One region of the Streptomyces sp. NPDC019396 genome, then DNA from elsewhere that is predicted to be linked to it. Evidence: riboswitches for the same ligand, from Rfam matches in the RefSeq annotation. Region 1 holds a riboswitch; the other holds the start of a gene.
What was found. A riboswitch is a leader RNA that binds a small molecule or an ion and turns the genes downstream of it on or off. The one in region 1 is predicted to bind cobalamin.

Region 1 (7,402 bases):
CGCTGAGGCTCACCGAGAAGTTGTTGCCCGCCGTGTGCGGCATCCCGGGCGGGGCGTCGGCGCCCATCAGCGTGAAGCCGCTCGGGGTCTCCAGCATGGCGTGCATGATCCTGTCGCCTTCCGGTGTGCCCGGCTGGCCGCCGCCCGACTCGCCGTAGGTGTGCATGGCCAGCGTGCCGCCGAGGACCTCCTTGTAGAACTCCATCGCCTGCCGGGCGTCGCCGCCGAAGCTGAGGTAGGGGTTGAGACGCGAGGTCATGGGAACCACCCTCCGAACTGGGTCCAGTCGATGTCCGCAGACTAACCGCGGCCACCGACAACGCCCCGGCCCCGCGCCGCGCCCCTGGTGGGGCCGCCGCTACCCGGGGTACGTGCGCGGGGTCCAGGCGATCCGCTCGCCCGGGCCCTGCGCCCCGCGCCGGACCGTCCGCGTCTGTGACGAACCCACCAGCAGCAGCGTCCGCATGTCGACCGTGTCCGGATCGAGGTCCTCGAGCCGCACGATCCTCACGCTCTCCCCCGATCCGCCCACATCGCGCGCGACGACCACCGGAGTGTCCGGCGCCCGGTGTTCCAGCAGCAGTTCGCGGGCCTTCGCCACCTGCCACGTACGGCTGCGCGAGCCGGGGTTGTACAGGGCGAGTACGAGATCCGCGCTCGCGGCGGCCCGTAGCCGCTCCGCGATGACCTCCCAGGGCTTGAGCCGGTCGGACAGCGAGATGGTCGCGTAGTCGTGGCCGAGCGGCGCACCCGCCCGGGCCGCCGCGGCGTTCGCCGCGGTCACCCCGGGCAGCACCCTGACGGGCACGTCCGCGTAGGCCTCCTGGGATGCCGCGTCCAGCACCGCCGTGGCCATCGCGAACACCCCCGGGTCGCCACCCGAGACCACGGCGACGCGGCGTCCGCGGCGTGCCAGGTCCAGGGCGAACTCGGCGCGTTCGGCCTCCACCTTGTTGTCGGAGCCGTGCCGGCGCTGGCCCGGGCGCACCGGCACCCGGTCCAGATAGGTCGTGTAGCCCACCAGGTCATCGGCCGAGGCGAGGGCGCCCCGGGTCTCCGGGGTCAGCCACAGCGGCCCCGCGGGACCCGTGCCCACCACCACGACCTCGCCCTGCGGCCGGGCTTCCGGGGGCTGCTGGTCGATGCGGCTCGGCAGCACGGCTACCGAGAAGTACGGCACCGTCTCCGGATCCACGTCGGCCAGGCGCTCCGTGCGCTCGCCCTCCATCGTGGCCCGTTCGACATACCGCGCGTCGTCGAGCCGTCCCGCCCGCCGCAGCGCGCGCCGCACCGCCGGGAAGGTACGCCCCAGCTTCATCACGACCGCCGAGTCGGTCGCGGCCAGCCGGGCCGTCAGCTCCTCCTCGGGCAGCGTGCCCGGGATGATCGTGAGGACCTCCTCCGCCTCGCACAGCGGCTCCCCGAGACGCGCCGCCGCCGCGCTCACGGAGGTGATGCCGGGGATCACCTCGGTCGGGTAGCGGTGCGCGAGCCGCTTGTGCATGTGCTGGTAAGAGCCGTAGAAGAGCGGGTCGCCCTCGGCCAGCACGGCGACGGTGCGGCCGGCGTCGAGGTGGGCTGCGAGCCGCGCCGCCGCCTCCTCGTAGAAGTCGTCGAGCGCGCCCCGGTAGCCCCCGGGGTGGTCGGTGGTCTCGGTGGTGACCGGGTACATCAGGCGCTCCTCGACATGGTCGGAGCGCAGGTGCTTCGCCACGATCGAGCGGGCGATGGAGCGGCCGTGCCGGGCGCAGTGGTACGCCACGACGTCCGCCTCCGCGATGACCTCGACGGCCCGGAGGGTCATCAGGGACGGATCGCCGGGACCGAGTCCGACCCCGTACAGCCGCCCGACCTGCTGGGTGCCCATCCGCGTGCTCACTCTGCCTCACTCGCTATCGCGTTGATCGCCGCCGCTGCCATGGCACTGCCGCCTCGCCGCCCGCGTACCACCAGGTGTTCCAGGCCCGAGGAGTGCGCGGCGAGCGCGTCCTTGGACTCCGCGGCGCCTATGAAGCCGACCGGGATGCCGATGACGGCGGCCGGGCGGGGCGCCCCCTCCTCGATCATCTCGAGGAGGCGGAAGAGCGCGGTGGGCGCGTTGCCCACGGCGACGACGGCGCCGTCCAGCCGGTCGCGCCACAGCTCCAGCGCCGCGGCGCTGCGGGTGGTGCCGAGTTCGGCGGCGAGTGCCGGGACCTTCGGGTCGGAGAGCGTGCAGACCACGTCGTTGTCGGCGGGCAGCCGCTTGCGCGTGACCCCGCTGGCGACCATCTGCGCGTCGCACAGGATCGGCGCACCGGCGCGCAGGGCCTCACGGGCGCGGGCCACCACACCGGGCGAGTACGCGAGATCGCGGACGAGGTCGACCATGCCGCAGGCGTGGATCATCCGCACCGCGACCTGGCTGACGTCGGCGGGGAGCGCGGCGAGGTCCGCCTCGGCGCGGATGGTGGCAAAGGACTGGCGGTAGATCTCCGCTCCGTCCTTCTCGTAGTCGAACACGGTCTTCTTCTCGCTCATCTCGGTGTGGGGGTACGGGAATCGGTACGGGCTCCGGCGACGGTGCCGGCGAGTCGGTCGCGGGACGGTACGGGTACGCAGCGGCCGCGGACGCGCACCCGGTACGCGCCGTCCGAGGTGGCCACCACGTCCACGTGGTCTCCCTGCGGATGGCCGCAGCGCCTTTCGCAACCGGACCAGTACACCGGGAGGCCGGGGCCGTCGACCGGCGTGGCGTCGGCGCGTACGTCGGCGAGGGACTTGGCGCACCCGGGCCGCCCGGTGCATGCCCCGACGCCGAACCAGGGCGAGTCGATCCCGGTGACGAACCCGGCCCGTCCGAGCGCGTCCAGCCGCGCCCGCGCCGCGCCGTCGTCCGCGAACCCGGGCACGACGATCCCGCGCCACGGTGTGAGCCGGATCTCGTCGGCGGGGGCGGGCAGCAGCGCGCGTGCCTGGGCGGCGGTGAGGCGGCCGAGCGGCGCGACGGCGGACACCGCCCGGCCGCGCGGGCCCGCCACGATCCCGGGCAGTGGCCCCGCGGGCCCGGACCGCTCTGTTCCGTCGGAGCCGGCGCCGGGCGGCGGTGGCAGCGGCACCGCCGCCACTCCCGCTCTCTCCAGTCCGGCGCCCACCGCGATGTGCTGCCCGTCCGGGAGCTCCCTTACGCGCCAGGCGCCCGTATCCGCTTCGGCCGCCGCCGCCAGGAACGCTTCCGCCGCTGCGAGCGCGGCGCGCGGCGCGTCGACGGCTCGGGCGACACGGAAGGCGAGGCGGCGGCCCATCCGCAGCACCGCCGTGCCGTCCCGCTCTGCGAGCAACGTCACATCCGCGCCGAGCCCCGCGACATCGCCCCTCCCGTCGTCCAGGGCGAACAGGAAGCGTCCGGAAAGACCCGACGGGCCGGCCGCCCACTGCGCACCGCACAGCAGTCCGTCCAGCTCACGGGCCCACAACTGCACGTCAGCGCAGCCGAGCTCGTCCAGTCCGGCGAGCGGCGAGGCCACCACGTTGCGTACCCGCTCATGGGTGTCGGACGGCAGCAGCGCGGTATCCCGCAGCAGTGCCGCGAGCGGCGCCCCGCAGGCGTCCCCGAGGCCGCGCAGCTCCACATTGCCCCGGGAGGTGATGCTGAGCGATCCGTCCCCCAGCTCATCGGCCGCCGTGGCCAGTGCATCGAGTTGATTTCCCGTCAGAAACCCACCAGGGAGCCGGAGTCGGGCCAGTCGTCCGTCGTCCGCCGCATGCAGCCGCAGCGCCCCCGGGCAGGCGTCGCCCCGGTCCCGTATACGAGGTTCGCCCGGGTCTGCGGGGCTTGTGGGTGTGGGCGGCATGGCGGCGAGCATACCCACGTCCTTCCAGGTGGCCGCCGTGCGATCCCGGGCCAGCATCTACTATTCAGGCGGCATGGGGTCCCAGGGCCCCGGGGAGGAAGCCCGGTGGAAATCCGGCGCGGTCCCGCCACTGTGAGCCAGGCCCGGGAAACACCAGCAACAACCGAGGCCCGGCGAGTCAGGAACTCCCGCCGACCACGACCACCCGGGGCGCGGAAACCCCGAGGAAGGCCTGCGCACGCGATGACGCACGCGAAGACCACGCCCGCGACAATCCTGCTGCTGTCGACCTCCGACACCGACCTGCTCAGCGCCCGCGCTTCCGGTGGCCCGGTCGCGTACCGCTTCGCGAACCCCTCCCGGCTCCCGGTCGGTGACCTCCCGGGTCTCCTGGAAGGCACCGACCTGGTCGTCGTACGGCTGCTCGGCGGCATCCGCGCCTGGCAGGAGGGTCTTGACGTGCTGCTGGCGCAGGACCGGCCCGTCGTCGTCCTCAGCGGTGAACAGGCCCCCGACGCCCAGCTGATGGAGGCGTCCACCGTCCCGATCGGCATCGCGGCCGAGGCCCACGCCTACCTCGCCCACGGCGGCCCGGACAACCTGGAGCAGCTCGCCCGCTTCCTGTCCGACACGGTGCTGCTCACGGGACACGGCTTCGAGTCCCCGGCGACCGCGCCCACCTGGGGTCCCCTGGAGCGGACGAAGCGCACGGACGACGGCCCGACCGTCGCCGTGCTCTACTACCGCGCCCACCACATGAGCGGCAACACCGCCTTCGTCGGCACCCTCTGCGATGCCATCGAGGCGGCGGGCGGCCAGGCCCTGCCCCTGTACGTCGCCTCGCTGCGCGCCCCCGAGCCCGAGCTGCTCGACCGGCTGCGCGGCGCCGAGGCCATCGTCACCACCGTCCTCGCCGCGGGCGGCACCAAGCCCGCCGAGGCCCAGGCCGGGGGAGACGACGGGGCCTGGGACGCGGGCGCGCTCGCCTCGCTCGACGTACCGGTGCTCCAGGCACTGTGCCTGACCGGTTCGCGCAGCACCTGGGAGGAGAACGACGAGGGCCTCTCCCCGCTGGACGCCGCCAGCCAGGTCGCCGTCCCCGAGTTCGACGGTCGCCTCATCACCGTCCCGTTCTCCTTCAAGGAGATCGACGAGGACGGACTGCCCGCCTATGTCGCCGACCCCGAGCGCGCCGCCCGCGTCGCCGGGATCGCCGTACGCCACGCCCGGCTGCGCCACATCCCCAACGCGGACAAGCGCCTCGCGCTCGTGCTCTCCGCCTACCCGACGAAGCACTCCCGCATCGGCAACGCGGTCGGCCTCGACACCCCCGCCTCCGCCGTCGCCCTGCTGCGCCGACTCGCCGCCGAGGGCTACGACTTCGGCGCGGAGGAGATCCCGGGCCTCGCGTCCGGCGACGGCGACGAGCTGATCCGCGCGCTGATCGAGGCCGGCGGCCACGACCAGGACTGGCTCACCGAGGAGCAGCTCGCCCGCAACCCGGTCCGTATCCCCGCCGCCGACTACAAGCGCTGGTACGCCACCCTGCCCGCCGAACTGCGCGAGCAGGTCGAGCGGCACTGGGGCCCGGCGCCCGGCGAGATGTTCCTGGACCGCAGCCGCAACCCCGAGGGCGACATCGTGCTCGCCGCCCTGCGCCGCGGAAACCTGCTGATCGTCATCCAGCCCCCGCGCGGCTTCGGCGAGAACCCGATCGCGATCTACCACGACCCCGATCTGCCGCCCTCGCACCACTATCTGGCCGCCTATCGCTGGATCGCGGCCCGCCACGACGACGGAGGCTTCGGCGCCGACGCGATGATCCACCTCGGCAAGCACGGCAACCTGGAGTGGCTGCCCGGCAAGAACGCGGGTCTGTCCGCGGCCTGCGCCCCCGACGCCGCACTCGGCGATCTGCCGCTGGTCTACCCCTTCCTGGTGAACGACCCGGGCGAGGGCACCCAGGCCAAGCGCCGCGTCCACGCCACCCTGATCGACCACCTCGTGCCGCCGATGGCCCGCGCCGACTCGTACGGCGACATCGCGCGCCTGGAACAGCTGCTCGACGAGTACGCGCAGATCTCCTCCATGGACCCGGCGAAGCTTCCGGCGATCCGTGCCCAGATCTGGACCCTGATCCAGGCCGCCAAGCTCGACCACGACCTCGGAATGGAGGACCGGCCGGACGACGACGGCTTCGACGACTTCCTGCTTCATGTCGACGGCTGGCTGTGCGAGGTCAAGGACGCCCAGATCCGCGACGGTCTGCATGTCCTGGGCGGTGCGCCCACCGGGGCCGAGCGGGTCAACCTGGTCCTGTCGATCCTGCGCGCCCGTCAGATCTGGGGCGGTACGACCGCGCTGCCCGGGCTGCGTGAGGCCCTGGGCCTCGACGAGTCCGCCGCGACGCGTACGACCGCCGACGAGGCGGAGGCCGCGGCCCGCGCCCTGGTCGAGGCGATGGAGGAGGCCGGCTGGGACCCTGCCGCTGTCGCCACCGTCGCCGAGGGGCATGGAACGGCCGTGGCGGACATCCTGGACTTCGCCGCCCGCGAGGTCGTCCCGCGGCTCGCCGCCACCACCGACGAACTCGACCACGCCGTCCACGCGTTGAACGGCGGGTTCGTCCCGGCCGGTCCGTCCGGCTCCCCGCTGCGCGGCCTCGTCAACGTGCTGCCGACCGGTCGCAACTTCTACTCCGTCGACCCCAAGGCCGTGCCCTCCCGCCTCGCCTGGGAGACCGGCCAGGCCCTCGCCGACTCGCTGCTCACCCGCTATCGCACCGACAACGGCGAATGGCCCACCTCCGTCGGCCTCTCCCTCTGGGGCACGAGCGCGATGCGCACCGCGGGCGACGATGTCGCCGAGGCCCTGGCGCTGCTCGGTGTCCGCCCGGTCTGGGACGACGCCTCGCGCCGGGTCAACGGCATCGAGCCGATCCCGGCCGATGAGCTGGGCCGCCCCCGCGTCGATGTCACCCTGCGCATCTCCGGCTTCTTCCGGGACGCCTTCCCGCATGTCATCGGGCTGCTCGACGACGCGGTACGGCTGGTGGCCTCGCTGGACGAGCCCGCCGACGTCAACTTCGTGCGGGCGCACGCCCAGGCGGACCTGGCCGAGCACGGCGACGAGCGCCGCGCCACCACCCGTATCTTCGGCTCCCGGCCCGGTACTTATGGCGCCGGTCTGCTCCAGCTCATCGACTCACGCGACTGGCGCACCGACGCCGACCTCGCCGAGGTGTACACGGTGTGGGGCGGTTACGCGTACGGCCGTGGGCTCGAAGGCCGGGCGGCGCGCGAGGAGATGGAGACGGCGTACAAGCGGATCGCGGTCGCGGCCAAGAACACCGACACCCGCGAGCACGACATCGCCGACTCCGACGACTACTTCCAGTACCACGGCGGCATGGTGGCCACCGTCCGCGCCCTGCGCGGCACGGCTCCCGAGGCGTACGTCGGCGACTCGACCCGCCCCGAGACGGTCCGCACCCGCACCCTGGTCGAGGAGACCTCGCGGGTGTTCCGCGCCCGGGTCGTCAACCCCAAGTGGATCGAGGCCATGCGACG
Region 2 (7,402 bases), on a different contig from region 1:
GCTCCTGGGTGTCCATGGCCGTGCGGCACACGATGTCCACGACCACCATGAGCAGCGCCCCGAACAGCGCCGAGACCGGCAGCAGCCGGCGGTGGTCACCGCCGATGACCAGCCGGCAGACATGCGGCACCATGAGCGCGACGAAGGCGATCGCACCGGACACGGCGACCAGTACCCCGGTCAGCACACTGGTGACCGTGAACAGCTCCCGGCGCAGCCGGGTGACGTCCACACCGAGCCCGGCCGCCGTCTCGTCCCCCATCAGCAGCGCGTTCAGACCCCGGGCACGCGCCTGGAGCCACAGCAGCGCGACGGGCACGGCGACCGCCGGTACGGCGAGCATCGGCCAACTCGCCCCGCCCAGACTGCCCATGAGCCAGAACAGCACACTGCGGGTCTGCTGCTCATCGCCCGCCTGGAGCACCAGATAGCTGGTGAAGCCGGACAGGAACTGCCCGATCGCCACACCAGCGAGCACCAGCCGCAGCGGAGCGAACCCACCGCCGCGCCGTGCCACCGCCCACACCAGCGCGAACGTCCCCAGGGCCCCGGCGAACGCGGCACCGGAAAGGCCGAGACCCAGCGCACCGCCCGTACCGGCGCCCAGCACGATCGCGGCGACCGCGCCCAAGGACGCTCCGTTGGAGATCCCCAGCAGATACGGGTCGGCGAGTGGGTTGCGTACCAGGGCCTGCACCGCCGTGCCGACCAGGCCGAGACCCGCGCCGATGAGCGCGGCGAGCAGGGCACGGGGCACCCGCAGCTGCCAGACGATCAGGTCACTCGTGCCGGGTCTCGGGGCCTTGCCGGTGAGGTGCCTGCCCACGGCGCCCCATACGTCGGCGGGCGGGATGGAGGTCGACCCCCAGGAGACCGCCGCCGTCAGCGCCGCCAGCAGTGCGACACCGATGCCGATCGCGAGCACCCCGGCGGGCACGCTGCGGGACTCCTCCGGAGCCGCGGAACCAGCGGCTTTGGTGCGGGACCCGGACAGCGTGTCCAGCACGGCTACTTGACCTTCCCGGGGTGGATGGTCCTGGCGATCTCCTGCACGACGGCGGCGTTCTCCACCCCCGCGATGGTGGTGCGCTCCGAGCCGATACGCAGGAAGCGGCCCTCCTTCACGGCCTTCAGCCCGCCGGTGGCGGGGTTGCCCTCCAGCCACTTCCGCGCCTCGTCGAAGGCCTTCGCGTTGGCGTCGCCGCTGCCCCGGTTCCGTACCCCGAGCTGGATCCAGTCCGGGTTCCTGGCCACCACGTCCTCCCAGCTCACCTGCTTGAAGTCGCCGTCGCAGTCGGCGAACACGTTGCGGGCCCCGGCCAGCGTGATCACGGCGTGGGCGACCTGGCGGTTGCACACGGCCATCGGCTGCTTGGTGCCCGCGTCGAAGTCGAAGAAGAAGTACGTCGGCCTGGCCGCCTCCGCCGTACCGCCGACCGCCTTCCGTACGCCGTCCACCTTCTCCCGCATGCCGGCGACGAGTTCCTTCGCCTTCGCGCTCGTACCGGTGACGGCCCCGAGCGCGGTGATGTCCTCCTCGACCGCGGTGAGGTCCTTCAGGGGGCTCTTGCTCTGCGCCGCGCATGCCGTGGACTTCAGGAAGACGTGTTTGATCCCGGCCGCCTCGAACTCCTCCGCGGTCGGCGCGTCGCCCATCCCGCCGCCGCCCATGTTGCCCATGGCGGCGAAGGTGTCGATGTACAGGTCGGCTCCGGAACCGAGGAGCTTCTCCTTCGGGATGACGGTCTCGCCGAGCACCGGGACCTTCTGCGCCATGGCGTCCAGCCCAGCCGGAAGAGTTCCCTCGCCGGGCGGGAATCCGGTGCCGGCCACCTTGTCGCCGGCGCCCAGACGGAGCAGCAGTTCCAGACTGGACGCGTTACTGGTGACGATCCTCCTCGGGGTGGTGTCGAAGGTGGTCTTGGCGCCCATGCAGTCGGTGACGGTCACCGGCGCCCCGCCGGCGGAGGCGTCCGAGCCCTCGTCCCCCTCTTCGTCGGTTCCGCCGCCACATCCCGCCGCGAGGAGTCCGAGCAGGGCGACCGCCGTACCGCACCACACACGAGAACGCATTCAACTCTCCAGAACTGTTCGGCACGGGGGCAGCACATCGCCCCCGGTCCACAAGTCGGGTTGAGCACGGTGTGAGTTCCCGTACCGGTGTGCGGGTTCCGGCGCGCGCTCGGGGCACGCGCCGGAACCCGGTCAGGGCGCGGCCTTCAGGCCACCAGCGCGGACGCGGCCACCGGCTCCTCGGCCTGCTCGATCAGCTCCGTCAGCGTCGCACGGGCACGCGCCACGCGGGACCGCACCGTGCCGATCGGACAGCCGCTCAGCTCAGCGGCCTCCGCATAGGGCAGGCCCAGCATCTGGGTGAGCACGAAGGCCTCCCTGCGTTCGGGCGGCAGTGACGCCAGCAGTTCGAGCAGCGCGACCCCGTCGTCGAAGCCCGGCAGGTCGCGGGGCTGGGCGAGTTCGACGGTGAGCTGCCAGTCGGGTACGTCGTGCAGCCGGGGCCTGGCGGCCGCGTACCGATAGCTGTCGATCACCGCGCGCCGGGCGATGGACAGCAGCCAGGCACGGGCCGACGACCGGCCCTCGAAACGGTGCAGGCTGCCGAGCGCACGCAGGAACGTGTCCTGGACGAGGTCGTCGGCCGACTGCGGATCACCGCACAAGTGGGCGACATAGCGCAGTACGTCGCGGTGCAGGGCGCGGACGAACCGCTCCACGGCGTCGGCGTCACCGCCGCGGGCGGCGAGCGCCCAGGAGGTGATCGACTCGTCGGCCGGATTCACCTTGTCCGTCGTGTCCCATGAAGCGGGCAGGGCGGAAGAGATCACCTGGTGTCCTTCTCGGGTCGTCCGGAACCAGGACCGGGGTGCACAGCGGGCGCCGCAGAGCCCTGGTGCCGGCGTGTGGGGGCCGGCCGCTCCCCACGCGCTCGCGGGTCTGCGGCCGGTGCCCGAGGGGCACTTGGGCCACCTCGGGATTCCGGCTGTCGTCAGGCGACAGCGGACCCCACGGGCGGCCCCCGGGAGACGATGACGTGGACCAGCGGGAGCAGCCGCGATGCACTCGACGGGCGGCGACGGCCACGCAGCCGCGGCCGGTGCCCAGGTGCCGGCAGGGCGAGCAGAAGCCGCAACGGCGCGGTCAGCCACCCGGCGACCGCGCGGAGGATCCGGAAGGCGGCTCGCTCTCCATGGGCGAGCCAGAGTCCGGTGAGCAGCGCCGCCAGCAGGTGGGCGGCGAGCATGCCGAGCGACCACGAGTCGCCGGCCAGCACGTCCGAGAAGCCCGAGTGGCCCATGTCGCTGGGGCCGGGACCCATGTCGGCGGAGGCCATGTGGTGCCCGGGGTGCTCTGGATACGCGGAGTGATCAATGTGTTCCGTGTGCTCAGGGTTCAGCGACTGCACGAGCGTGAACCCCGAGTGCAGCGCCGCCTGTGCGGCGACCACCACGGCCACCACAACCCCGCGCCCCCGCTCCCTGCCCGCCAGGCACCAGCCCAGCCCACCGGTCGCGCCGAACCCCCCGGCCAGCGTCCACCACGGGACGGACTCCCCTGACATCATGACGTGGCCGAGGGCGGCGAGCACCACGCATACGGCCGCGAACACCGCGGCCCGTAGCGTGCGTGAACACCACCCAGCAGTCATGGCGTCTCATCCTCGCATCCCGGGTCGGCGTCCCGGCAGACCGCCTTGCCGCGCGCACCTGTGTCGGCTCCCCACCGCCGCGACCGGTCCACACTTCCGACGGTCAAGGAATCCGGCGCTGGTGATGGAGGATCAGCGGTGGCGTCGGCCCCTGGACGTCGAGCCCGATGTTCGGCTGCGCTTTCGTCGGCACGCTCGCAGGGCCGCTCCCCAGAGCCAGCGGTCGCCGTGAGGTGCTGATGCTCGCGGTCCACGGCCGCTGTCCGCTGCCAGGTCACCCCGCAAGCCCGCCCGGCGGTTGAGGGCGGACACTGCCGTCGCCGCTGCGGCGTGCGGCACCACGCGAATCCAGCCGCCCCGCTGTGCCGCGACCCCTCACAACCCGGAGGGCTCCTCGGCGCGGGCTGAGGGGCCCGGCCGGATTCCGGACAGTGTTCGCCCGCAGCCGCGTGCCGCCCCGTAGGGTGGCCGGTGCAGCTGGTTCGCCCCGCCCTCCAGGCGGGAGGCGTCGTAAGAGGGAACCCGGTGGGAATCCGGGACTGCCCCGCAGCGGTGAGCGGGAACGACCGCCGTCATACGCACTGGACCCGCCAGGGTTCGGGAAGCGACGGCCAGTAGGTGTCCTCCCCCATGAGGACGTGCCCGCGAGTCCGAAGACCTGCCCGCTGCCCGCGCGCGAACAGCTCGCACGCGGACATCCCGGTGACCTCGTGGGTGGGTCGGCGCACATATCGGACGGCCGGACACCCGCGCGGCACCGCGCGCGGCACCGCGCGCGGACCCGCACCCGTCCGGTCCTTCGCCCTTCGCACCCGCCCGCGTTCCGTTCCGGGATCCCAGGGAACCATCTCGCGAAGGAGATTTCCGTGACCACCGAATCCGCGGCAGCACGGGCCACCGTGCACGGCTACCCGCGCCAGGGACAGCAGCGCGAACTCAAGAAGGCGATCGAGGGCTACTGGAAGGGCCGTGTCACCCCGGACGCCCTCAACGCCACGGCAGGGGATCTGCGCAGGACGCACTGGCGCCAGCTGGCCGATGCCGGTGTCCATGAGGTCCCGACCGGGGACTTCTCGTACTACGACCACGTGCTCGACACCACCGTCATGGTCGGCGCGATCCCCGGACGCCACCGCGCGGCCGTCGCCGCCGACGCCCTGGACGGCTACTTCGCCATGGCCCGCGGCACCCAGGAGGTGGCGCCGCTGGAGATGACCAAGTGGTTCGACACCAACTACCACTACCTGGTGCCGGAGCTCGGACCTGACACCGTGTTCGCCGCCGACTCGACCAAGCAGGTCACGGAGCTGAAGGAGGCGCTGGCGCTCGGGCTTTCCGCCCGTCCGGTGCTCGTCGGTCCCGTCACCTACCTGCTGCTCGCCAAGCCCGCGCCCGGCGTCACCGCGGGATTCGACCCGCTCACGCTGCTCGACCGGCTGCTGCCCGTGTACGCTGAGGTGCTCGCCGACCTGCGGGCGGCGGGTGCCGAGTGGGTGCAGCTCGACGAGCCCGCCCTCGTCCAGGACCGAACGCCCGCCGAGCTGGGCGCCGCCGAGCGCGCCTGCCGCGGGCTCGGTGTGCTCACCGACCGGCCGAAGCTGCTCGTCGCCGGCTACTTCGACCGACTCGGCGACGCCCTGCCGGTGCTGGCCAAGGCCCCGATCGAGGGCCTCGCCATCGACTTCACGGAGACCGCCGCCGCCAACCTCGACGCCCTCGCGGCCGTCGGCGGGCTGCCGGGCAAGCGGCTGGTCGCCGGGGTCGTCAACGGCCGCAACGTCTGGGTCAACGACCTGGAGAAGTCCCTGGCCACCCTCGGCACCCTGCTGGGGCTGGCGGACCGGGTCGACGTGTCCACGTCGTGCTCCCTGCTGCATGTGCCGCTCGACGCGGCCGCAGAACACGACATCGAACCCCAGATCCTGCGCTGGCTGTCCTTCGCACGGCAGAAGACCGCCGAAGTCGTCACACTCGCCCGGGGCCTGACCCACGGCACCGAGGCGATCGCCCCCAGCCTCGCCGCCAACCGGGCCGACCTGGCGTCCCGAGCCGCCTCCCCGCTCACTCACGACGCCGCCGTCCGGGCCCGTACCAGCACCGTCACGGACTCCGACGCCCGCCGCTCCAAGCCCTACGCCGAGCGGACCACCGCGCAACAAGCCCGCCTCGCACTGCCGTTGCTCCCCACCACCACCGTCGGTTCCTTCCCCCAGACGACCGAACTGCGCACCGCGCGCGCCGATCTGAGGGCGGCCAGGATCGACACGGCCGGATACGAGGAGCGCGTCAGGAACGAGATCCGGGAGGTGGTCGCCTTCCAGGAGAAGACCGGACTCGATGTGCTGGTGCACGGCGAGGCCGAACGCAACGACATGGTCCAGTACTTCGCCGAGCAGCTCACCGGCTGTCTGGTCACACAGCACGGCTGGGTCCAGTCCTACGGAACCCGGTACGTGCGCCCGCCGATCCTCGCCGGTGACATCTCACGCCCCGAACCGATGACGGTGCGCTGGACCACGTACGCCCAGTCACTCACCTCACGCCCGGTCAAGGGCATGCTCACCGGTCCGGTGACCATGCTCGCCTGGTCCTTCGTACGCGACGACCAGCCCCTCCCCGACACCGCCCGCCAGATGGCCCTCGCCCTGCGCGACGAGGTCGCCGACCTGGAAGCCGCGGGCACCTCCGTGATCCAGGTGGACGAGCCCGCCCTGCGGGAAACCCTGCCGCTACGCGCTGCCGATCGCGCCGCATACCTGGAGTGGGCAACGGAGGCCTTCCGGCTCACTACGAGCGGGGTGCGCCCGGACACGCAGATCCACACCCACATGTGCTACGCCGAGTTCGGGGACATCGTCGAGGCCATCGACGACCTCGACGCCGATGTGATCAGCCTCGAGGCGGCCCGCTCCCATATGCAGGTCGCCCGGGAGCTGGCCGCTCACGGCTACCCGCGCGAGGCGGGCCCCGGTGTGTACGACATCCACTCGCCGCGTGTTCCGAGCGCGGCGGAGACCGCGGAGCTGCTGCGCACCGGGCTCGGAGCCATCCCGCCCGAGCGGCTGTGGGTCAACCCCGACTGCGGGCTGAAGACCCGCGGCTGGCCCGAGACCCGCTCCGCGCTGGAGAACATGGTCGCCGCCGCCCGCACGGTTCGCCGGGAGGTGTCCGCGTCCTGACGGACTGACCGACCCGTCCCGGGCCGGGGGGCTGGAACAGACCCTCCCGGCCCGGGACGGGAAACCCGGAAAATCCCCCTGCACCGGCCGGCGAAGTGGGACATTCGACCCGGCACTGCCCACCTCGGCGCGTCGTCGTACGCGCCCCCGATGAAGGCGAGGCGATGTGAGGGGACTCTTCGGCCGCGTACGCATGACCGAGGCGAAGATCTCGGACGCCGAGCAGGAGTTGTTCGGCGGGCCCCTGAGGTACGACACGGGATGGGCCGAACACGAGCATTCCTGGCTGGACTTGACGATGGTCACGGCGCTCAAGGCCATGCCTCGTCTGGTACTGGGCACCTTACGCAGGGCCTGGGGCGCTGACCGGGGCTCGTTGCTGGGCGTAGGGGTGAGCGAGGTCGGGCAGGGCATCGTGGCGGCGGGGAACCTGCTCGCGGTGAACGTGGTCATGCATGCCCTGCTGGGGTCGGGGGAGCCCGCGGTGCGGCTGCGTGCCGCACTTCCCGCACTGGTGGTCATCGCGGCTCTGGCAGTGCTCAACGCGGGTCTCGCGGGC

Region 2: another riboswitch for cobalamin. It lies ahead of metE (5-methyltetrahydropteroyltriglutamate--homocysteine S-methyltransferase); the one in region 1 lies ahead of cobN (cobaltochelatase subunit CobN).

Annotation. Positions count from the first base shown of each region.
Region 1 is NZ_JBEYBS010000014.1:105,295-112,696, reverse strand. Features, by position in the region: gene ABZ532_RS18265 (VOC family protein) at 1-259, opposite strand, end outside; gene ABZ532_RS18260 (precorrin-2 C(20)-methyltransferase) at 359-1,867, opposite strand; gene ABZ532_RS18255 (precorrin-8X methylmutase) at 1,876-2,520, opposite strand; gene ABZ532_RS18250 (cobalamin biosynthesis protein CobG) at 2,517-3,833, opposite strand; cobalamin riboswitch at 3,892-4,040, shown strand; gene cobN (cobaltochelatase subunit CobN) at 4,077-7,402, shown strand, end outside.
Region 2 is NZ_JBEYBS010000027.1:46,781-54,182, reverse strand. Features, by position in the region: gene ABZ532_RS26445 (iron ABC transporter permease) at 1-1,006, opposite strand, end outside; gene ABZ532_RS26440 (ABC transporter substrate-binding protein) at 1,009-2,073, opposite strand; gene ABZ532_RS26435 (sigma-70 family RNA polymerase sigma factor) at 2,220-2,843, opposite strand; gene ABZ532_RS26430 (hypothetical protein) at 3,005-3,664, opposite strand; partial or broken gene ABZ532_RS26425 (ECF transporter S component) at 3,796-3,921, shown strand; cobalamin riboswitch at 4,176-4,324, shown strand; gene metE (5-methyltetrahydropteroyltriglutamate--homocysteine S-methyltransferase) at 4,525-6,843, shown strand; gene ABZ532_RS26415 (ABC transporter ATP-binding protein) at 7,037-7,402, shown strand, end outside.